DNA from 3 places in the Kitasatospora sp. NPDC101801 genome. Region 3 is predicted to be linked to each of the others. Evidence: riboswitches for the same ligand, from Rfam matches in the RefSeq annotation. Region 3 holds a riboswitch; each other region holds the start of a gene.
What was found. A riboswitch is a leader RNA that binds a small molecule or an ion and turns the genes downstream of it on or off. The one in region 3 is predicted to bind cobalamin.

Region 1: another riboswitch for cobalamin. It lies ahead of ACIRPK_RS11390 (cobalamin biosynthesis protein); the one in region 3 lies ahead of ACIRPK_RS09850 (FecCD family ABC transporter permease).
Region 2: another riboswitch for cobalamin. It lies ahead of ACIRPK_RS04665 (prenyltransferase/squalene oxidase repeat-containing protein); the one in region 3 lies ahead of ACIRPK_RS09850 (FecCD family ABC transporter permease).

What each region holds. Positions count from the first base shown of each region.
Region 1 is NZ_JBIWML010000006.1:201,558-209,247, reverse strand. Features, by position in the region: gene ACIRPK_RS11395 (YidB family protein) at 159-566, opposite strand; cobalamin riboswitch at 710-872, shown strand; gene ACIRPK_RS11390 (cobalamin biosynthesis protein) at 973-1,914, shown strand; gene ACIRPK_RS11385 (cobyric acid synthase) at 1,911-3,428, shown strand; gene ACIRPK_RS11380 (putative cobaltochelatase) at 3,425-5,443, shown strand; gene cobO (cob(I)yrinic acid a,c-diamide adenosyltransferase) at 5,446-6,051, shown strand; gene ACIRPK_RS11370 (cobyrinate a,c-diamide synthase) at 6,056-7,432, shown strand; gene ACIRPK_RS11365 (GNAT family N-acetyltransferase) at 7,405-7,690, opposite strand, start outside.
Region 2 is NZ_JBIWML010000002.1:84,398-92,087, reverse strand. Features, by position in the region: gene ACIRPK_RS04665 (prenyltransferase/squalene oxidase repeat-containing protein) at 1-1,118, opposite strand, end outside; cobalamin riboswitch at 1,200-1,331, opposite strand; gene ACIRPK_RS04660 (TetR family transcriptional regulator) at 1,437-2,027, opposite strand; gene ACIRPK_RS04655 (glycosyltransferase family 4 protein) at 2,362-3,681, shown strand; gene ACIRPK_RS04650 (class I SAM-dependent methyltransferase) at 3,741-4,475, shown strand; gene ACIRPK_RS04645 (prenyltransferase) at 4,472-5,530, shown strand; gene ACIRPK_RS04640 (hypothetical protein) at 5,802-6,737, opposite strand; gene ACIRPK_RS04635 (N-acetylmuramoyl-L-alanine amidase) at 6,880-7,690, opposite strand, start outside.
Region 3 is NZ_JBIWML010000005.1:136,048-143,737, reverse strand. Features, by position in the region: gene ACIRPK_RS09870 (UDP-N-acetylmuramoyl-L-alanyl-D-glutamate--2,6-diaminopimelate ligase) at 1-1,549, shown strand, start outside; gene menC (o-succinylbenzoate synthase) at 1,608-2,780, shown strand; gene ACIRPK_RS09860 (hypothetical protein) at 2,795-3,340, opposite strand; partial or broken gene ACIRPK_RS09855 (short-chain dehydrogenase) at 3,433-3,531, opposite strand; cobalamin riboswitch at 3,622-3,743, shown strand; gene ACIRPK_RS09850 (FecCD family ABC transporter permease) at 3,868-4,947, shown strand; gene ACIRPK_RS09845 (ABC transporter ATP-binding protein) at 4,973-5,743, shown strand; gene ACIRPK_RS09840 (ABC transporter substrate-binding protein) at 5,758-6,765, shown strand; gene ACIRPK_RS09835 (DUF2797 domain-containing protein) at 6,775-7,686, opposite strand.

The DNA.
Region 1 (7,690 bases), on a different contig from region 3:
ATCACCTTGCAAAGGCCGGCGTCGCAGTTCCCCGAGCCCCTGACTCTTCCGAAGCACCTGCCAAAAGGTCGGCGGCGCCCATGCGGCGGAGCCGCACAACAGCACAGCTCCGAGCCCCTGGTGGTGCACCACGTGCGCCCGCGCGGCGGAGCGGGGCGTCAGTTCTGCTTGCCGAAGAGCTCGTCGAGGGTGGCCGGGGTGGGGACTTCGCCGGTGGGGGTGAGCTGGTCGACGGCGGTGGGGAGCTGGGCGGCGAGGCGTTGGGTGAGTTCGTCGCGGGAGAGGCCGGACTGCTGGGCCAGGGCGTCCAGTTCGCGGTCGGGCAGGGCGGCGGCGAGCTCCGCGCCGGAGACCGGGTGGTTGTCACCGGTGCCGACCCAGGACTGGGCCTGGGAGCCGAGGCCGCCCTGGGTGAGCTGTTGGAGCAGTGCGCCGAGACCGCCAGCCGCCCCCTGGCCGCTGCCGAGTGCGCCGAGCAGCAGGGCGAGCAGGTTCCCCCCGCCGCCGGCGGCACCGCCGCCCGTGCCGCCGAGCAGACCCCCGAGAAGCTTGCCGAGATCGGTCATGACCGTCCTCCAGTCCGGTCGCGGACCCACGCCGCGCCAGGGCCAGCTTCACCCGCCCGGGAGCGCCCCGCGCGGTGGGGCGAACAGACGTGTGACCAAGCCCTCCGCACCCTTTGTTGACTGCCGGTCCGGCCACGTGATGGGATCTTTCAGCCAAACGGAGGCAAACAGAGGAAGCCGGTGCGAGTCCGGCGCGGTCCCGCCACTGTCACCGGGGAGCACCCTCGACCCATGGTCACGACGGCCCGCCGATGCGGCTGTTGGAAGGCCCGGGGGTGTGTCCGACCCGGAAGCCAGGAGACTCTCGCCCCCGGTACGTCGATCCAGGGCGCGGACCCTGAGTGAGGACACGCACGCCCATGCCGGCAGCCCTGAACCGAGCCGACCCGCCCCCGTCGTGCGCCGACTGACCCCCGCGCTCCCCTTCCTGCTCGGGTCCGTCGCCGGGTACCTGGCCGACGCGAGGTTCGCCGATCCCCGGCGGGGTCACCCCGTCGCCGTCTTCGGCTCCGCCGCGTCCCGGCTCGAGGGCCGGCTCTGGCGTGACCACCGGGCGGCCGGGGCCGCGTACACCGCCGCCTGTGTGGGCACCGTCGCGGCCGGGGCGGTGCTCGCCGAACGGGCCCTGCGCCGGGCGCCGCTGGCCCGGGCCGGCCTGGCGGCCGCCGCGACCTGGACGGTGCTGGGCGGCACCTCGCTGACCCGGGAGGCCCGCACCATCGGCCGCTCGCTCCGGGCGGACGATCTCGCGGCCGCCCGGGAGCGGCTGCCGCACCTGTGCGGCCGGGACCCGAGCGCGCTGGACGGGCCCGCGATCGCCCGGGCCGTGGTGGAGTCGGTCGCCGAGAACACCGCCGACGCCGTGGTGAACGCGCTCACCTGGGGCGCGCTGGCCGGTACGCCGGGCCTGCTCGCGTTCCGGGCCGTCAACACCCTGGACGCGATGGTCGGGCACCGTTCCCCGCGCCACCTGCGGTTCGGCTGGGCGTCGGCCCGGCTGGACGACCTGGCGGGCTGGCCGGGGGCCCGGCTGACCGCGCTGCTCACGGTGGCGGCGGCCCCCGAGCCTGCCACCGCCTGGCGGGTCTGGCGCCGTGACGGCTCGTCACACCCGAGCCCGAACGCGGGGCAGGCCGAGTCGGCCTTCGCCGGGGCGCTCGGGGTCCGGCTGGGTGGCACCCTGCGGTACGGGGAGCGGGTCGAGCACCGGCCGGTGCTCGGCGGCGAGCTGCGGCCGGTGACGGTCGACGACATCGAACGGGCCTGCACGCTGTCCCGGCGGGTCGGAGTCCTGGCACTGGCGGTCACCGTGACCGGCCGGGCCCTGTACGCGTGGAGGAAGTCGTGAGCGGTTCGCTGCTGGTCGCCGGAACGACCTCGGACGCGGGCAAGAGCGTGGTCACCGCGGGCATCTGCCGCTGGCTGGCCCGACAGGGCGTCAGGGTCGCGCCGTTCAAGGCGCAGAACATGTCGCTGAACTCCTTCGTCACCGCCGACGGCGCCGAGATCGGCCGGGCGCAGGCGATGCAGGCGCAGGCCGCCCGGGTGGAGCCGGAGGCGGCGATGAACCCGGTGCTGCTCAAGCCCGGTGCGGACGGCCGCAGTCAGGTGGTGCTGCTCGGCCGGGCGATCGCCGAGGTCGGCGCGCTGGACTACCGCGAGCGCAAGCCGGTGCTGCTGGAGCGGGCCCTGGAGTGCCTGGCCGACCTGCGCAGCCGGTACGAGGTGGTGGTCTGCGAGGGCGCGGGCTCCCCCGCCGAGATCAACCTGCGGGACCGGGACATCGCCAACATGGGCCTGGCCACGGCGGCGAAGCTGCCGGTGGTGGTGGTCGGCGACATCGACCGGGGCGGGGTGTTCGCCGCGATGTACGGGACGCTGGCGCTGCTCTCGGCCGAGGACCAGGCGCTGGTGGCGGGCTGGTTCGTGAACAAGTTCCGGGGCGACGCCCGGCTGCTGGCGCCCGGGCTCGAGATGCTGCGCGAGCTGACGGGCCGTCCGGTACTGGGCACCCTGCCGATGCTGTCCGGGCTGTGGCTGGACGCCGAGGACTCGCTCGACCTGACCACCGTGGTGGACCGGGGCTCGGTGCGCGGCCCGGTCGGCGCCGACGTGCTGCGGGTCGCGGTGGTCCGCTTCCCGAGGCTGTCCAACTTCACCGACCTGGACGCGCTGGCCCAGGAGCCCGGGGTGCTGGTCCGCTGGGCCACCCGGGCCGAGGAGCTGGCCGACGCGGATCTGGTGGTGCTGCCCGGCACCCGGGCCACCGTGGCGGACCTGGCCTGGCTGCGCGAACGCGGTCTGGAGCCGGTGCTGAAGGCGCGGGCGGCGGCCGGCCGGCCGGTGCTCGGGGTCTGCGGCGGGTACCAGATGCTCGGTCAGGTGATCGAGGATCAGGTGGAGTCCAGGGCGGGCACCGTCCAGGGCCTCGGCCTGCTGCCGACCCGGGTGGTGTTCGGCCGGGAGAAGGTGCTGGCCCGACCGGTCGGCGAGGCTTTCGGCGAGCGGGTCGAAGGGTACGAGATCCACCACGGCGTGGTGACGGTCGAGAGCGGGGAGCCCTTCTTGGACGGCTGCCGGGTCGGCTCGGTCCGGGGCACCACCTGGCACGGCGCGCTGGAGAACGACGGCTTCCGCCGGGCGCTGCTGCGCGAGGTGGCCGAGCAGGCGGGCCGGGCTTTCGTCCCGGCCCCCGACACCTCGTTCGCCGCCGCCCGGGAGGAACGCCTGGACCGGCTGGGCGACCTGATCGAGGAGCACGCCGACACCGACGCACTGTGGAAGCTGATCGAGGGCGGCGCGCCCGCCCACCTGCCGTTCGTCCCACCCGGGGCGCCCCGAGCTACGGAGACCGACCGATGACCGACGTGCGTTACCCCTTCACCGCGATCGTCGGCATGGCCGACCTGCGGCTCGGGCTGCTGCTGAACGCCGTCTCGCCGGCCGTCGGCGGGGTGCTGGTGCGCGGCGAGAAGGGCACCGCCAAGTCGACCATGGTGCGGGCCCTGGCCGGGCTGCTGCCCTCGATCGACACCGTGCCCGGCTGCCGGTTCTCCTGCGACCCGGCCTCCCCCGACCAGGGCTGCCCGGACGGCCCGCACACCCCGGCCGGAGGCGACCGCCGCCCGGCGCACCTGGTGGAGCTGCCGGTCGGCGTCTCCGAGGACCGGATCGTCGGCTCGCTCGACCTGGAGCGCGCGCTGGCCGAGGGCGTCAAGGCGTACGAGCCCGGCCTGCTGGCCAAGGCGCACCGGGGCGTGCTCTACATCGACGAGGTGAACCTGCTCCAGGACCACGTGGTGGACCTGCTGCTGGACGCCGCCGCGATGGGCCGCTCGTACGTCGAGCGGGAGGGCGTCTCGGTCCGGCACGCGGCCCGCTTCCTGCTGGTCGGCACGATGAACCCGGAGGAGGGTGAGCTGCGGCCGCAGCTGCTGGACCGGTTCGGCCTCACCGTGGAGATCGCCGCCACCCGGGAGCCGGGCGAGCGGGCCGAGGTGGTCCGCCGCCGGCTGGCGTACGACGCCGACCCGGACGGCTTCGCGGCCCGGTTCGCGGCCGAGGAGCGGGAGCTGGCCGAACGGATCACCGCCGCCCGGGAGTTGCTGCCGAGCGTGCTGCTGCCCGATGTGGCGCTGCGTCAGATCACCGCCGTCTGCGCGGCGTTCGAGGTGGACGGGCTGCGCGCGGACATCGTGATGGCCAGGACCGCCGTCGCGCTGGCCGCCTGGGAGGGCCGGACCGAGGTGAGCGAGCAGGACGTCCGCAAGGCCGCCCAGCTGGCTCTGCCGCACCGTCGGCGGCGCAACCCGTTCGACGCCCCCGGGCTGGACGAGGAGCAGCTCGACCGCACCCTGGACGAGCACGCCGAGGGCCCGGAGGACGACGGCCCCGACCCCGACCCCGACGGCGGCCCGGACGGCGGCGGCGCCCCCGAACCGCAGGGCGACGCCCCGGACGGCCCGTCGGCCGCCGAGGAGCCCGCCGGGGAGCCGGAGCTGCCGTCGCAGGCGCAGGGCGGCGGCAGCAAGGCCCCGGTGGCCTCGGCCGGGGAGCCGTACCGGACCCGGCTGTTCAAGGTGCCGGGCACCGGCAAGGGCGCCCAGGGGCGCCGCTCCCCCGCCGAGACCGACGGCGGGCACACCATCCGCTCGCGCCGGCCGCAGGGCCCGCTGAGCCGGCTGCACCTGAGCGCCACCCTGCAGGCCGCCGCACCGCACCAGGCGGCGCGCGGACGGGACTCCAGGGCGCTGGTGCTGCGCAAGGACGACTTCCGGGAACAGGTGCGCCAGGGAAGGGAGTCCAACCTGGTGCTGTTCGTGGTGGACGCCTCGGGGTCGATGGCGGCCCGGCAGCGGATGACCGCCGTCAAGGGCGCGGTGCTCTCGCTGCTGATGGACGCCTACCAGCGGCGGGACAAGATCGGCATGATCACCTTCCGGGGCAGCGGCGCCGAGCTGGCGCTGCCGCCGACCTCCTCGGTCGAGGTCGGCGCGGCCCGGCTGGCACAGCTGCCCACCGGCGGACGGACCCCGCTGGCCGCCGGGCTGCTCCGGGCACACGAGACGCTCCGGGTGGAGCGGATGCGCGACCCGCACCGCCGCCCGCTGCTGGTGGTGGTCACCGACGGCCGGGCCACCGGCGGCAAGGACGCGCTGCCGCAGGCCGGCCGGGCGGCCGGGCTGCTGGCCGCCCAGGGCGTGGCGAGCGTGGTGCTGGACTGCGAGTCCGGCCACGTCCGGCTCGGTCTGGCGCACACCCTGGCGGCCCAGCTGAACGCCTCCGCCGTCACCCTGGACGACCTCAGGGCCGAGGGCGTCGCCGCCCTGGTGCACGCGCACCGGCCCTCCTCCGCCTCGATCCGAAAGGCCGCCTGACCATGCCGCAGGGAAAGCCCGAGACCGTCCCCGACGACGGCCTGACCACCCGTCAGCGCCGCACCCAGCCGATCACCGCCGTGCACACCGGCCCCGGCAAGGGCAAGTCCACCGCCGCCTTCGGGATGGCGCTGCGGGCCTGGAACCAGGGCTGGCCGGTCGGGGTGTTCCAGTTCGTCAAGTCGGCCAAGTGGAAGGTCGGCGAGGAGAACGCGCTCAAGGTGCTCGGCGCCTCCGGCGAGGGCGGCACGGTCGCCTGGCACAAGATGGGCGAGGGCTGGTCCTGGGTCCAGCGCTCCGCCGACATGGTCGAGTCCAGCGAGGAGGCGGCCAAGGAGGGCTGGGAGCAGGTCAAGCGCGACCTGGCCGCCGAGACGTACCGCTTCTACGTACTGGACGAGTTCACCTACCCCATGCACTGGGGCTGGGTCGACGTGGCCGAGGTGGTCGAGGTGCTCCGCAACCGCCCCGGCAACCAGCACGTGGTGATCACCGGCCGGTACGCCAAGGACGAGCTGCTCGAACTGGCCGACCTGGTCACCGAGATGACCAAGCTGAAGCACCCCATGGACGCCGGCCGCAAGGGCCAGCGCGGTATCGAGTGGTAGTCCGTTGAACATCCCCCGTCTCGTCGTCGCCGCGCCCTCCTCGGGCGCGGGCAAGACCACCGTGGCCACCGGCCTGATGGCCGCGCTGGCCGCCCGTGGCCTGGCGGTCTCCCCGCACAAGGTCGGCCCCGACTACATCGACCCCGGTTACCACGCGCTCGCCGCCGGGCGCCCGGGCCGCAACCTGGACGCCTTCATGTGCGGGCCCGACCGGGTCGCCCCGCTGTTCCTGCACGGGGCGGCCGGGGCCGACGTGGCCGTGGTGGAGGGCGTGATGGGGCTCTACGACGGCGCCGCCGGGCGGGGCGAACTGGCCTCCACGGCCCATGTCGCCAAGCTGCTCCGGGCGCCGGTGGTGCTGGTGGTGGACGCCTCCTCGCAGTCCCGCTCGGTGGCCGCGCTGGTGCACGGCTTCGCCTCCTGGGACCCGGAGGTCAGGCTGGCCGGGGTGATCCTCAACCGGGTCGCCTCGGACCGGCACGAGCAGCTGCTCCGGGAGGCGCTGGAGGAGGGCGGCGGGGTCCAGGTGCTCGGCTGCGTCCGGCGTTCGGCCGCCGTCGCCACGCCGTCCCGGCACCTGGGCCTGATCCCGGCCGTCGAGCGGTCGGCGGACGCGCTGCGCGCGGTCCGGGACATGGGCGAGCTGATCGGCGCCTCGGTCGACCTGGACGCGCTGCTCGAACTGGCCCGCAGCGCACCGCCGTTGGACGCCGAGCCGTGGTCGGCCGCCGCCGAGGTGGAGCCGGTGCCCGGCCGGCCCCGGGTCGCGCTGGCGGCCGGTGCGGCGTTCTCCTTCTCGTACGCGGAGAACGCCGAGCTGCTGGCGGCGGCGGGGGCCGAGGTGGTCCCGTTCGACCCGCTGCACGCCCCGGAACTCCCGGCGGGCGCGGCCGGGTTGGTGATCGGCGGCGGCTTCCCGGAGATGTACGTCAAGGAGCTCAGCGCGAACGCCGGGCTGCGCGCCTCGATCGCCGCGCTGGCCGCCGCCGGGGCGCCGGTCAGCGCCGAGTGCGCCGGACTGCTGTACCTGGGAAAGGAGTTGGACGGCGCGCCGATGTGCGGCGTGCTGCCGACCACCGCCCGGATGACCGAACGGCTCACCCTGGGCTACCGGGAGGCGGTCGCGCTCACCGACAGCGTGCTGGCGCCGACCGGCTCGCGGCTGCGCGGGCACGAGTTCCACCGGACGGTCTGCGAGCCGGGCGCGGGCGAGCCGCCCGCCTGGGGCTGGCGGGGCCCGGCCGGGGCCTGCACCGAAGGCTTCGTGAGCGGCTCGGTGCACGCCTCGTACCTGCACCTGCACTGGGCCGGGGCACCCGAACTCGCCGCACGGTTCGTCCGGGCCGCCGCCGACTACGCCGCCGGGGTGGGGAGTTCGTAGATCAGCTCGCGGCCGTCCTCCTCGTCCCACTGCTCGCCGACGTGGACCAGGCCGAAGGCGGCGACGGTGGCCAGCGAGGCCGTGTTGTCCGGGCTGACGGTGGCCCGGAGCACGGTCACCGCCGGTTCGGCGGCCGCCTGCCGGATCAGCGCGGCCAGGATCGCCTTGGCGTACCCCCGGCGGCGCTGCCCCTCGGCCACGCCGTAGCCGACCTCCACCATGCCGCGCGCGTCCGGCGGGCCGTGGAAGCCGGCCGCG
Region 2 (7,690 bases), on a different contig from region 3:
GGGACGGACTTCGGCGCCGGGCCCGCGTCGATCAGCAGCTGGACCGTGTTGGTGCCGCCGAAGTGGTACGGGTCGAGCTGGACGGCCTCGGCGGTCAGCAGCATCAGCGCGGCGGCCGAGGCGTCGGTGCCGGACTTGCCCTTGGCGGCCCAGTCGTGGCCGTTGCCGGCCAGCCATTCGGCGGCGGGCGCGGCCGTGGCCGGGCGCCCGGACTGGACCAGGCCGAGCACGGTCCAGGCGGTCGCGGTGTAGTCGGGGGTCGCGGCGGCGCCGGGCATGGTCTGCATCAGGTGCTGCCCGTTCGCATCCAGCTGGGCGGCCAGGTACGAGCCCGCCGCCTCGGCGGAGTCCGCGTGCGGCACGGTGACCGTGGCGGTGGCGCAGTCCAGCGGCTTGGGCGGGGTGTCCACCCGGTTGGTGTTGGTGACCGGCAGCTTGCCGCCGGCCGCGGCCAGCAGCGCCTGCGAGCCGGCCAGGTCGTTGGCCTTGAGCGAGCCGTCCGGGGACGGCTGGTAGGCGAACGCCCCGCGCTGCTCGGCGGGTGCGGCGCAGCCGAGCTGGAACAGCGCCAGGCCGTCGTAGGCGTTCTTGCCGTTCCTGGTCACCGCGGCCGGGTCGATGTTGGCGGCCAGCAGCGCGTTGACGGCGAGCCCGGTGGAGTTGGCGTCGCCCGGGGTGCCGGGGTTGAGCGGCCAGCTGCCGTCCGCGTTCTGCACGGCCTTCAGCCAGTCGGAGCCGCGGGTCACCTCGTCCCGGTGCCCGCCGAGCTGCTGGAGCGCCTGGATCGCCATCGCGGTGGCGTTGCTGTCCTCGGCCTTGGGGTCGCAGGCCACCGAGGGGTCGGACCGGAACGGCGCCCAGCCGCCGTCCGCGCACTGCTGACCCGTCAGCCAGACCACGGCCGCGTCGGACGGGACGACCTTGACCGAGCCGAGCGCGGTGAGGGCCAGCGACTGCCGAAAGACGCCGTCGTACGTCGGGTCACCCTTGCCGTAGAGCGCGGCCGGGGCGGCGGCGGGCGTGGGGGTGGGGGTGTCCGCGAAGGCGGGGACGGCGGCGGCGCCGGTCAGCAGGGCGGCGGCCAGCGCGGCTGCGCCCGTGCGGGCGGTGGTGAGCATGAGGGTCGACGTGCCTTTCGGTGAGCGGAGCAGCGGCCCGAGGCGGGCCGCCCGTAGACCTCGACGGAGCCGGGTGCCCGGCACTGCCGCTCGCTCCCCGGCGGGCATCCCGACTGTGACGGTTGCGTGGTCAGCGCCGGAGTCGCACCGGCTTCCCCCGCACGAGGAGCGGATGAAGTTGTTGATCCTGCGTCCAAGACTCTAACCGTCCGACCGGACTCCCCCCGGCCGGACACGGTCCGGGGGCTCCGGGGACCGGAACCGGTACCAGTTCTTCCGGCCGGAACGGGACGGACGCGCTCCGGTACCGGCCGGGCGTCAGAGCACCAGCAGCCGGGCGGCGGTGTGCAGGTCACCGCGGACCTCGGCGAGCGAGGCGCGGCCGGAGAGCCAGGCCAGCAGGGTGGCGTGCCAGGTGTGCGCGATCACCCGCAGCGCGGCCTGCTGGGCCGGCGACGGGGTGGGGCCGAGCTGCGCGGCGTCCAGCACGATGGCCGAGGTGACGGCCGAGACGGCGTCCACCTCGGCACCGACCGAGCGGTCGGCGAAGGACAGCGCGCGGACCATCGCCTCGGCGAGGCGGGGTTCGCGCTGGAGCGCGTGGAACGCCTGGGTGAGCGTCTCGGCCACCCGGCCGGCCGGGTCCTCGCCGGTCGGCGGGTGGCGGCGGACCTGCTCGTGCAGGTGCTGGAGCTGCTCCTGCATCACCGCCACCAACAGGTGCACCTTGGACGGGAAGTAGCGGTAGAGGGTGCCGAGCGCGACCTCGGCGGTCTCCGCCACCTCGCGCATCTGGACCGCCTCGTAACCGCCCCGGGCGGCCAGCGCGGTGGCGGCCCGCAGGATCCGGCGGCGGCGTTCGGCCTGCCGGGGGGTGAGCCCGGTTCCGAGGGCGGCGGTGGTGGTCAAGGGGGCTCCCTGAGCGCGCGCGTGGGTGACCGGATCGAGGCGATTCAACCACGGGGTGGGAAATGAGGACACGTCAGCGAGAGGGTGCTCCGAGAGTTATGTCACAGTGAACGCCGGGTGGGCGGGCTCCGCGGACGGGTCAGAATGGAGCCCTCCGGTACCGGCGTACTCGTGAGTAGCACTCTGCGGGGGCGATCTGCCGCCCTCGGGTGCGGGCCGGTATCGTCAGGGTCTCTCATTGTTCGATCAGCCCAATGACGAGCTCCACCATCATGAAACGTGATCTACTTTCCCGCCGCCGCGCAGGCCGGGGAGTAGGGGACAGGAGCCCCGGATGACCGCGCTGCCGCCGCGACCGCTGCGGATCGCCCTGCTGTCCTACCGGGGCGACCCGTACTGCGGCGGCCAGGGCGTCTACGTCCGGCACCTGTCCCGCGAGCTGGCCAGGCTCGGGCACCACGTGGACGTGGTCGGGGCCCAGCCCTTCCCGGTGCTCGACCCGGTCGAGGGGTCCGGCAGCGTCCGGCTGGTGGAGCTGCCCAGCCTGGACCTGTACCGCGCCGACGACCCGTTCCGCACCCCCGCGCTGACCGAGTACCGGGGCCTGGTCGACCTGCTGGAGGTGGCCGGGATGCGGACCGGCGGCTTCCCCGAGCCGCTCACCTTCTCGCTCCGGGCCCGGCAGTACCTGGCCGCGCACAAGGGCCGCTACGACGTGGTGCACGACAACCAGACCCTCGGCTACGGCCTGCTCGGGCTGGCCAGGCACGGCTTCCCGCTGGTCACCACCGTGCACCACCCGATCACCGTGGACCGCCGGCTGGAGCTGGCCGCCGCGCCGACCCGGCTGAAGCGGCTGTCGCTGCGCCGCTGGTACGCCTTCACCCGGATGCAGCGCCGGGTGGCCGCCCGGCTGGAGCACGTGATCACCGTCTCCGGCAGCTCGAAGGCCGAGATCGCCGAGCAGCTCGGCACCCCGCCCGGCAACATCGCGGTGGTCCCGATCGGCGCCGACACCCGGCTCTGGTCGCCCTCGGACGCGATCGCCCGGGTGCCCGGACGGATCGTCACCACCTCCAGCGCGGACGTCCCGCTGAAGGGCCTGGTGTACCTGGTCGAGGCGCTGGCCAAGCTGCGCACCGAGCGGGACGCGCACCTGGTGGTGGTCGGCAAGCCGCAGCGCGGCGAGGGCCCGGTGGCCGAGGCGGTCCGCCGGTTCGGCCTGGAGCGGCAGATCGAGTTCCGCACCGGGCTCACCGACCAGGAGCTGGTCGACCTGTACCGCTCGGCCGAGGTGGCCTGCGTGCCCTCGCTGTACGAGGGCTTCTCGCTGCCCGCCGCCGAGGCGATGGCCACCGGCACCCCGCTGGTCGCCACCACCGGCGGCGCGATCCCCGAGGTGGCGGGCCCGGACGGCGAGACCTGCCTGGCGGTGCCGCCCGGCGACGCCGGTGCGCTGGCCGCCGCGCTCGGCCGGCTGCTGGACGACCCCGAGCTGCGGTCCGAGCTCGGCGCGGCCGGGCGGGAGCGGGTGCTGGCCGGGTTCACCTGGCAGCGGGCCGCCGAACTGACCGCCGACCGCTACCGCGCGGCGATCGCCACCGGGGCCGGGCAGCGCGCCAGGGCCGGCGCGGGCTGGCGCTACGTCGCCTGACCGGCCCGCCTGACGGCCGATCACTTTTTTGCCGAGTACCAACGAATGGGAGCCCCGCAGTGCTGACCGTCGATTTCTCCCGCTTCCCGCTCGCCCCCGGCGACCGGGTGCTCGACCTGGGCTGTGGCGGGGGCCGGCACGCCTTCGAGTGCTACCGGCGCGGCGCGAACGTGGTGGCCCTGGACCGGAACGGCGAGGAGATCGCCGAGGTGCAGAAGTGGTTCGCCGCGATGGAGCAGGCCGGGGAGGCGCCGGCCGGGGCCTCGGCGGTGGCGATCGAGGGCGACGCGCTCAACCTGCCGTTCGACGACGACACCTTCGACAAGATCATCATCTCCGAGGTGATGGAGCACATCCCGGACGACAAGGGCGTGCTGGCCGAGATGGTCCGGGTGCTCAAGCCGGGCGGCCTGCTGGCCGTCACCGTGCCGCGCTACCTGCCGGAGAAGATCTGCTGGGCGCTCTCCGACGAGTACCACGAGGTCGAGGGCGGGCACATCCGGATCTACAAGGGCGACGAGCTGGTCGAGAAGGTGCGGGAGTCCGGCCTGGAGCCGTACGGCGAGCACCACGCGCACGCGCTGCACTCGCCGTACTGGTGGATCAAGTGCGCCGTCGGCGTCAACAACGACAAGGCGCTGCCGGTCCGGGCCTACCACCAGCTGCTGGTCTGGGACATCATCGGCACCCCGGTGATCTCGAAGATCACCAAGGCGGCCGAGAAGGCGCTCAACCCGGTGCTCGGCAAGAGCTTCGTGGTGTACGCCGGCAAGCCGCGACGGGCCGGCTCGTGACCGCCGCCATCCCGGAGGCGCTGCTGCTGGACGGGGTGCTGGACGCCCGTCAGGCCGCCGACACGGTGCGCTCGATCCTGGCCGACCAGCAGCCCGACGGCGCCATCCCGTGGTTCGGCGGCGGCCACCTGGACCCGTGGGACCACACCGAGGCCGCGATGGCGCTGGACACGGCGGGCGAACACGCCGCCGCCGAGGCGGCGTACCGCTGGCTGGCGGCCCGGCAGAACGCCGACGGCTCCTGGTACGCGGCGTACGTGGACGGCGAGGTGACCAACCGGGCCAAGGAGACCAACTTCTGCGCCTACCTGGCGGTCGGCGTCTGGCACCACCACCTCTCCTCGGGTGACGACGCCTTCCTGGACTGGATCTGGCCCACTGTCCGCCGGGCACTGGACTTCACGGTCGGGCTGCGGCTGCCGGGCGGCCCGATCGCCTGGCGGCAGGACGAGGACGGCAGCGCGCCGCAGGAGGCGCTGCTGACCGGCTCGTCCAGCATCCTGCACGCCCTGCGGTGCGGTCTCGCCATCGCGGACTACCTCGAAGAGCCGCAGCCGGACTGGGAGTTGGCGGCCGGACGGCTCCGGCACGCGATCACCCACCACCCGGAGCGGTTCCTCGACAAGGACCGCTACTCGATGGACTGGTACTACCCCGTGCTCGGCACCGCGCTGCGCGGCCCGGCGGCGGTGGCCCGGATCGAACGGGACTGGGAGCGCTTCGTGGTGCCCGGCCTCGGGGTCCGCTGCGTCAGCGACCGGCCCTGGGTGACCGGCGGGGAGAGCGCCGAACTCGCGCTCGCGCTCTGGGCGGTGGGCCAGTCCGACCGCGCTGTGGAGATCCTGCGCTGGATCCAGCACCTGCGGCACCAGGACGGCTCCTACTGGACCGGGTACGTCTTCGAGGACGACGCGATCTGGCCGGAGGAGCGCACCACCTGGACGGCCGGGGCGCTGCTGCTCGCGGTGGCGGCGCTCGGCGGCGACCACGCGACGGTGGCGGTCTTCGGCGGGGACCAGCTGCCGGCCGGACTCGTCGTCGGCGACTGCTGCTGACCCGACGGCAGAGGGGCGGGGGGGGGGGGGGGGGGGGGGGGGGGGGGGGGGGCGGCCGCCGGGCGGGGGCCCCCCCCCCCCCGCGGGGGGGGGGGGGCGGGGCGCCGGCGGCGGCCCCCGCGCGGGGGGGCGGGCCCCCCCGGCGCGGGGGGGGTTCGGGGGCGGCCCCCCGCGCCGGGCCGCCCTCTGGGGCGCCCCCCCCCCCCCCCCGCCCGGGGGGGGGGCGGGGGGCCGCGCCCCCCCCCCGCCCCTCTGCACGTACCGGACCGGATCAGCCGCGCTGGATGCCGGAGGCGTCGTTCAGCAGGCCGTGCGAGCCGTCCTGGAGCTGGGCGACCAGCGAGTTGCCGCGCTGCTCGATCGCCAGGTACCAGGTGCCGGGCACCAGCTCGCCGACCGGCGGGCCGACCGGGTTGTCCTTCGGCGCGAGCTGACGCGGCGCCGGGACGGCGAACCAGAACGGTGCGAAGTCCGCGGCCGGGGCGGCCGGGGTGGGCACCGGGACGGCGGGCTGGACCTGGGTCGGCTCCTGGTGCGCGGGGGCGGGCTGCGGTGCGGCCTGACCCGGCGTCGGGTAGCCGTAGCCCTGCTGCTGCTCCGGCTGGGAGGTGTAGCCGGGCAGACCGCCCTGGCCGGGCTGGCCCTGGGCCAGGCCCTGGTCCTGCGCCGGGTAGCCGTACTGGCCGGGCTGGCCGGGCGCGGGCTGGAAGCCGCCGGCCTGGGCACCGGAGTACGGGGCCTGGGTGACCGGGGGCTTGTCGGTCAGCAGCGGACCCTGGAGCGCGGGCACCAGCGGACCGGCGGCCGCGGCACCGGCGAGCACCAGCAGCGCGAGCACGCCGAGCCAGGCACCGAAGCCGTGGCTGATGCCGCCGCCACCGGCCAGCGCCCAGACGCCGGACCAGAGGGCGGCCACGGCCAGCGCGACGCCCCACTGGTCGAGCCGCAGGCCGAGCACCTGGCGACCGGCGACGGCCTCGCCCTGGAAGCGGTGCAGCAGGATCAGGGCCGCGGCGATCAGGCCGAGCAGGTAGACCGAGGGCAGCACCGGGAAGAGGTCCGAGGACCAGGCGTTCTGCGAGTAGGAGGAGCAGACCTTCAGCACGCAGCTGTCGACGCTGAAGTACGGCAGGAAGGAAGAGATGAACAGCAGGACGGCCGCACCTGCGACGGCGGCGTCTCCCCTGGTGAGAGCGCGCAGATTCACTAACGTTCCCCTCGTCGGTGTATGTCGTGGACGGCAGTGTGGTTCGGACGGGGCAAAAGCCTAGGGCCAAGCCGTTCGGGAGTGCACGGCGGGCTGCCGAATCGGGGGGTGTCGTGGCAAATCACCCGCGATCGGCCCCCGGTCAGCCCGCCGGTGTGGTGAGGTAGGCGGTCAGCGCGTCGGCGATGCCCTGGGCGGCCTGCTGGCGCCACTGAGGGTCCGTCATCCGCTTGGCATCGCCCGAGTTTCGCATGTTGCCGCACTCGATGAACACCTTCGGCACCTTCGAGAGGTTGAGCCCGCCGAGGTCGCTGCGGGTGTCCAGGCCCTGTTCGCCGATGTAGTCGGCGTACGGCTCGCCGGTGGCCGCCTTGAACTGCTCGCGCAGCAGCAGCCCGAGCCGGCGGGAGGACGCCACGATCGCCTCGGTGTCGGCCTTCCCGGCCTTCACCTTGGCGGGCATGATCACGTGGAAACCCTGGCCGGCGGCCGGCGCCCCGTCGGCGTGCACCGAGACCGCGGCGTCCGCCTTGCCCTCGTTGCCGATCCTGGCCCGCTCGTCGATGCACGGCCCCCACGGGCGGTCCCCGTCCTGGGTGAACAGCACCTTCGCGCCGCGCTCCGCCAGCAGGGTGCGGGCCCGGCGGGAGACGTCGAGCGTGTACTCGGCCTCGCTGTAGCCCGCGTCGGTCGAGGTGCCGGTGGTGTCGCACTCCTTGCGGCTGTTGCCGATGTCCACCTGCCGGTTGATCTCGCGGGTGTACTTGGCGTTGCCGGTGTTGTGGCCGGCGTCCAGCAGCACCGTACGACCCGTCAGCGGACGGTCGGCGGTGGTCCCGGCGGCGGCCGCGTTGCCGGGACCGGCCGAGGGCGTGGCGGCCGGGGCGGGCGTGGCACCGGCGGTGGGCCAGAAGGTCGGCAGCACCGGCAGCTCCTCGGCCGGGGAGGCGGTG
Region 3 (7,690 bases):
AAGCTCCCCCGCCGTGCTCCTGCCTCGTCCGGAGCGCCCGCACACCGTCCCGCTCGAACGGATAGCCGGGCTCCTGGGTGTTCCAGGGGTTTCGGGTGACGTCCCGGTCACGGGGATCACGCACAGTCACTCGGCGGTCCTGCCGGGGGACTTGTACGTGGTGCTCCCCGACAGCCGGGTGGAGGTCCGGGAGGCGGTGGGGGCGGCGCGGGCGGCCGGGGCGGTGGCGGTGCTGGCGGAGGCGGCTGCGGCGGAGCGGCTGGGCGGGTGCGGGGTGCCGGTGCTGGTGGTGGCCGGGCTGCGGTCGCGGCTGGCGGAGCTGTCCAGCTGGTTCTACGGGCGGGCGGCGGAGGGCCTGTTGAGTTTCGGGGTGACCGGCACCAACGGGAAGACCACCACCTGCTACCTGCTGGAGGGCGGACTGGTCGGGGCAGGCCGGGCCCCCGGCCTGCTGGGTACGGTGGAGCGACGGCTCGGTGCCGAACGGTTCGCCGGTGAGCTGACCACCCCCGAGGCGCCGCAGCTGTACGCGCTGCTGGCGGTGCTGGCGGAGCGCGGCGCGGACGCGCTGGCGATGGAGGTGTCCAGCCACGCGCTGCGGCTGGGCCGGGTGGACGCGCTGGTGCTGGACGTCGCGGTGTTCACCAACCTGACGCACGATCACCTGGACTTCCATCCCGACATGGAGGACTACTACCGCGCCAAGGCGGTCCTGTTCACCCCGGAACGCTGCCGGCGCGCCGTGGTCAACGTCGACGACCCGTACGGGCGCCGGCTGGCGGGCGAGGCCGGGGTGCCCGTGGTGACGTTCTCCGCCGAGGGCGACCCCGGTTCGGACTGGCGGGCGGTGGACGTCCTGCTGCGGGCGGACGGTTCGACGTTCCGGGTGCTCGGTCCCGACGGTGCCGGGGCGGACGCCCGGATCGCGCTGCCCGGCGGCTACAACGTGGCCAACGCGCTGGGCGCCGTCGCGGCCCTGGTCACGGCCGGCCTGCCGCTGGACCGGGTGCTGGCCGGGATCGGTGCGGTGACCGGCGTACCGGGGCGGGTGGAGCGGGTCGAGGCCGGGCAGCCGTACCTGGCGATGGTGGACTACGCCCACCAACCCGACGCGCTGCAGGCCGTCCTGACGACGCTTCGGGCGGTCACCCCGGGACGGCTGCACCTGGTGATCGGCTGCGGCGGGGACCGGGACACCGCCAAGCGGTCCGTGATGGGCGGGGTCGCCGCCCGGTTCGCCGACACCGCCGTGCTGACCACCGACAACCCCCGGTCCGAGGACCCGTTGGCGATCCTGGCCACCATGCGCGCCGGGGCCACCGCCGTGCCCGCAGCCGATCGGGGCGAGCTGCTGGTCGTCCCGGACCGGGCCGAGGCCATCGCCGCCGCCGTGGCCCGGGCGGTGGCCGGCGACACCGTGCTGATCGCCGGCAAGGGCCACGAGAGCGGCCAGCAGATCGGCGCCGTGAGCCTGCCCTTCGACGACCGGGCGGTGCTGCGCGCCGCGATCACGGCCGCCCGGTCCGCCGGTGAGCCCGACCGCAGCTAGGGCCGGTCACCCGGTCGCACCCCGGCCCGCCCCCGATTCCCCCGACCTCGGAGAACTCTTGCTGGTCTCACCCGCCCTTCCCCTCGCCATACCCGCACCCGGGACGGTCGTCGACGCGATCCGGATCGTGCGCGTCGACCTGTTCGTGGTCCGGCTGCCGCTGCTCCGCCCGTTCACCACCAGCAGTCACCGCAAGGACCACCTGGACCACATCCTGGCCCGGGTCACCGACCAGGACGGCGCCACCGGCTGGGGGGAGTGCGCCAGCCCGACCGACCCGTTCTACGGGCCGGAGAACCTCCGCAGCTGCTGGAACGCCCTGACCGACTACTTCGCCCCGGCCCTGCTGGGCGTCGCCTGGCAGCACCCCACTGACCTGCCGACGGCCTGGGGCCACATCCAGGGCAACCGGTTCGCCCGGGCGACGCTGGACATCGCCTGCTGGGACCTGTTCGCCCGCCGGCAGGACCGCTCGCTGGCCGACACCCTCGGTGGCACCGCGGCCGCCGTCCCGGTCGGGGTCAGCCTCGGCATCGAGCCCGGCGTCGAGGAGCTGCTCGCCCAGGTCGAGCGGTACGTGGCGCAGGGCTACCGGCGGGTCAAGCTCAAGATCGCCCCCGGCTGGGACACCGCCCCGGTGGCCGCCGTCCGCGAGCGCTTCCCGGACACCCCGCTCCAGGTGGACGCCAACGGCGCCTACCGGGACCACCCCTCGCACCACGCGGTGCTGCGGGAGCTGGACGGTCTCGGCCTGGCGATGATCGAGCAGCCCTTCCCCGCCGACGACCTGCTGGCGCACGCCCGCCTGCAGCGCGAACTGGCCACCCCGGTCTGCCTGGACGAGTCCGTCACCACCGTGCACACCGCCCGGACCGCGCTCGCCCTGGGGGCCGGACGGATCGTCAACATCAAGGTCTCCCGCCTCGGCGGTCTGACCGAGGCCCGCGCCGTCCACGACCTGTGCGAGCAGGCGGGCGTGCCGGTCTGGTGCGGCGGGATGCACGAGTTCGGCATCGGCCGGGCGGCGAACCTCGCCCTGGCCGCGCTGCCCGGCTTCACCTTGCCCGGTGACCTCTCCGGCTCCGACCGGTACTTCCGCACGGACGTGGTGCAGCCGCCGATCCGCGCCCAGGACGGAACGGTGGCCGTGCCGACCGGCCCCGGCCTCGGCGTCGAGATCGACCAGGATGCGCTGCGCGGTCACCTGCTGCGCAGCACCGTACTGACCTGAGTGCGGTGGGGCGATCACTCGCTGTCCGACACCCACGTCCTCCGGTCCGCGTACTCCGCCACGACGGCACCGGGGCAGGCCCGGCGCAGTTCCGCCGCCAGCAGGCCCGGGTCGTGCTCCGGATGGTCGAACGCGGCCCGGGTGCGGTGGACCTTGCCGCCCACCTGCAGTTCGAGCACCCGCTGGCCGCCGTCGGGATTGTCCATGGACCGGTGCCCGGTACGGATCAGCTGTAGCCGGCCGACCGAGTCGAGGGGGTGGCTGCTCTCCCGGCCGTCGACCCGCACCAGCACGAGCACCGGCGGGGGCCCCGGCCGGATCTCGGCCCACTCGACGGCCCTCCGCTCGCGCAGCCAAGGCGGCACCAGCAGCACGCCCCAGAACGTCGCGAGGATCCCGCCCAGCACCAGGGCCGCCCAGGGCGCGGCGACCGCCACCGCCCCGACGGTCAGCACGTGTCCCACGGTGACGACTACGTAGTCGCCCCGGTCGGACTGCCCCTCGTACTTGCTTCGGTAGGTCTCCCAGCGGAAGACGCCGCCGTCCTCGGCTTCGCTCATGGTGCCCAGCATGGCGATCCGTGCACGCTGCCGGAAGGGGTGCCGAGGAGGCAGTCGCCGCCGGACGGTGTGCCGATGACGGACCGTCAGCGCTAGCCGGACGGGTCGGCGGGCAGGTCCGGGTCCTGGACCTCGACCAGGCAGCGCCAGGCGTCGGGCCGGCTGCCGTCCAGGTCGTAGAAGGAGGAGACCCGGTAGCGGGTGCGCCCGCTCGACCGGGTCGGCGGGAGCGCGCGGGTGTGCCGGGCACCACAGCTGTTGGACCCTTACCGGGGCGGGCGGTGTTGTTATGCTGCGAGAGCGTCCCGAGGGGAAAGTCCGGTGGAAGTCCGGCGCTGACCCGCAACGGTGGACGGGCCCCTGAGGGTCCGTGAGCCCGATCGCCCTCGGCGGCGCTGACCTCCCGACAACTCGCCGCGGACTGCGAGGGGATGCGGCACGGCACGCCCGCTCGGACCCGAGGTCCGCGCCGACCGGGCGGCCCCGGCGCGTCGTCCCGTACGCCCGCGGCCCGACCGAAGGCAGCCGTGAGCACCGCCGTAGCCGCACCGACGCCGAAGGCCGCCGCCCACCCGCCCGCCCGGACCCCGGTGCTGGCCGCCGGGCTGGCCGTCGCCCTGCTGGTCTCGCTGGTCTGCGGCGTCGCGCTGGGCTCGTCCGGGATCGGCTGGGGAGCGGTGGTGGAGTACCTGCGGGCCGGTCTGACGGGTGGTCGGATCAGCGCCGACCAACTGGCCGGCTACACCATCGTGTGGGAGATCCGGCTGCCCAGGACGGTGCTGGCGGCCGTGGTCGGGGCCGGGCTGTCGGTGACCGGCGTCGCCGTCCAGGCCATGGTGCGGAACGCGCTCGCCGACCCGTTCGTGCTCGGGATCTCCTCCGGTGCGGCCGTCGGCGCCAACGCCGTCCTGCTGCTCGGCGCGTTCGCCTCGCTCGGCGTCTGGGCGCTCTCCGCCTCCGCGTTCGCCTCCGCGCTGGCCGCCATGGTGCTGGTCTACGCGGTGGCCAGGACCGCCGAGGGCCTCACCCCGCTGCGCCTGGTGCTCACCGGCACCGCGCTCGCGTACGGGTTCTCCGCCGTCACCTCGCTGATGGTGTTCTCCGCCGAACGCGGCGAGGCGGCCCGGACGGCGATGATGTGGCTGCTCGGCAGCCTGGGCGGCGCCACCTGGGCCGCCGTCCCGATCGCGGCCGGCACCGTGCTGGCCGGTTTCGGCTACCTGCGGTACTCGGCCGGGCAGTTGGACGTGCTGGCGATGGGCGACGAGACCGCCGCCGCGCTCGGCGTGGACGCCGCCCGGCTGCGCCGGGCGCTGTTCGTGGTCACCGCCGCCGTCACCGGCACGGTGGTCGCGGTCAGCGGAGCGATCGGCTTCGTCGGGCTGATGGTCCCGCACCTGGCCCGGATGCTGGTCGGGGCCGACCACCGGCGGGTGCTGACGGTGGCTCCGCTGCTCGGCGCGGTGCTGCTGGTCTGGGTGGACATCGTCTCCCGGCTGCTGCTGGCCCCGGCCGAACTGCCGGTCGGGGTGGTCACCGCCGTGCTCGGGGTGCCGTGCTTCCTGCTGCTGATGCGGCGGCGCAGCTACAGCTTCGGCGGCCGCTGATGGCCGCCCGGGGGAGGGGACGCTGATGCGGGTCGACATCGAGGAGGTCTCGGTCGAGCTGGCCGGGACCAGGCTGGTGCACGAGGTCACCGTACGGGCCGCGAGCGGGCAGGTGCTCGGCCTGGTCGGGCCGAACGGCAGCGGGAAGTCCACCCTGCTGCGGTGCGTCTACCGGGCGCTGCGCCCGGTGGCCGGCACCGTCCGGCTGGACGGCGACGACCTGCACGGCCTGACGCCCCGGGAGGGCGCGCTCCGGGTCGGCGCGCTGCCGCAGGAGACGGTGGCGGAGTTCGACTTCACCGTCGCCGAGGTGGTCGGGATGGGCCGGCTGCCGCACCGGCGCGGCTTCGGCGGGCCGGGCCCGGACGAGGCGGTGGGCTGCGCGCGGGCGCTGGCCGAGGTCGGCGCGGAGCACCTGGCCGGGCGGGGCTTCCTGAGCCTCTCGGGCGGCGAGAAGCAGCGGGTGCTGATCGCCCGGGCGCTGGTCCAGCAGCCGGCGGTGCTGGTGCTGGACGAACCCACCAACCACCTGGACATCGCGCACCAGTTGGAGGTGCTCTCGCTGGTCCGCTCCAGCGGCCTGACCGTGCTGACGGCGCTGCACGACCTCAACCTCGCGGCGGCGCACTGCGACCTGCTGTACGTGATCGCGGCCGGCCGGATCGTCGCCTCGGGGCCGCCCGGGGAGGTGCTCTCGCCCGACCTGCTCGCCGAGGTGTTCGGGGTCCGGGGCCACCCGGTGCGGCACCCGGTGACCGGCGCCGTCCAACTGCTCTTCGACCGTCTGCACCCGTGAAAGGGAATCCTGTCGTGTTCATCAGCCCCCGCCGTACCCTGGCCGCCACCGCCGTGCTCGCCCTGGGCCTGACCGCCTGCGGCGCCGAGGTCACCCCCTCGGCGGAGAGCGCGGGTTCGGCGCACTACCCCGTCACCGTCGACAACTGCGGCACCCCGCTGACGTACCACCACAAGCCGGCCCGGGTGGTGACGAACGACATCGGCATCACCGAGCTGATGCTGTCGCTCGGCCTGGCCGACCGGATGGCGGGCTACGTGATGCCGGACGAGAAGGGCGACCTGGCGAAGGTGCCCTGGGCGGCGGAGTACGACCGCACCAAGTGGCTGTCCAAGAAGGAGATCACCAAGGAACTGGTGCTGGACGCCAAGGCCGACCTGGTCTTCGCGGGCTGGAACTACGGCTGGAACGACACCACCGGGCTCACCCCCGAGGGCCTGGGCAAGCTCGGGGTCGGCGCCTACACCCTCACCGAGTCCTGCCGGAACGGCAAGGAGAAGGCGCGCGGGGTGATGCCGCCGCTGGACGCGCTCTACACCGACCTGGCCAACCTCGGGAAGATTTTCGACGTCGAGCCGAAGGCCCGGCAGCTGATCGCGGAGTTCCAGGCGGAGGTGGCCGGGGTCGAGGCCGGGGCGCCCGCCCGGCGGCCGAGCGTCTTCCTGTACGACAGCGGCCAGGACAAGCCGTTCACCTCCGGCCGGTTCGCGGCGCCCGAGCAGATCATCGGCAAGGCCGGCGGGCGGAACGTGATGGGTGACCTGGACGACTCCTGGACCACGGTCGGGTGGGAGAGCGTGGTGGCCAGGGACCCCGAGGTGATCGTGATCAACAACTACGGGGAGACCGGCGCGGACGCCAAGCGGCAGTTCCTCAAGTCGTACCCGCCGCTGGCCAACGTCTCGGCCGTCCGGAACGACCGGATCTTCGTGCTGGACTACGTCGACCTGGTGGAGAGCCCGCGCAACCCGTCGGCGATCTCCCGGCTCGCGGCCTACCTCCGGACGGTGCCCGCGCCCTGACGCCACTGCTCAGAACAGGGCGGCCTGCTCGACCGGCCGTGCCCTGAGCTGCTCGGCGAGCCCGGTGCAGGGGGCGAGCGGGGTGGGCCGCAGGGACCAGCCGATGAGCAGCCGGGTGTCCAGCAGCAGCGGGGGAGCGTCCGCCTGATCGGGCGTCACGAACAGGTGGCGCCCGATCGGCGCGTGCAGGGTGCCGCCGAGGGTGGCACCGGGGCCGAGCGCGGTGATCTCGCGGTACGCGGCGGGCGGCCCGGCGGTCAGGCCGAACAGGGCCACCTGGTCGGTCACCGGATCGGCGGGGAAGAGCTCGACGCCGTGGCCGGCCAGCACCCGGAGCACCCGGGCGCGCAGCTCGTGCACCGCCGCCGCCCGCTCGTCCGGCGCGGACAGCCGCCACCAGCCGCCGACCTTGGCCCGCGAGGTGAACCGCTCCCTGGCCAGCCCGGACCGGGCCACCGTCAGCTCGGCCCGACGGATGCTCGGCAGTGACCCCCGGGCGACGAACGTCCAGGCCAGGGCGGCCTGCTCGACCAGCCGGGCGGTGCCGCGCTGCTCGGCGGTCAGCCCGACCTTGACCAGCCCCGGCCCGAACCAGGCGAGGTAGAGCCGGTACGTCCGCCCGTCGTCGAGGATCTGATCCCGGGCCAGCGCCAGCCCCTGGTCGGCGTCCTGGCAGGACGGGCACTGGCCCGCCTTCCCGCTCGGCTCCAGCTCGGCCGCGAGCGGGCACGGGTGGTGCCGGTGGGCCGTCCGCACCCCGACGCAGCGGCGTGGGCCGAGCACCGTCCAGCCGATCCGGGTACCGGCGGCGACCTCGCGCTCCAGCACCCGGGCCCCGCCGATCGCGGTGAGCCGGGGCAGGCCGTCGCGCCAGCGCAGACCGGTGGCCGTCCAGCCGATGGCCGCAGGGGTGCTCGTCATGGGA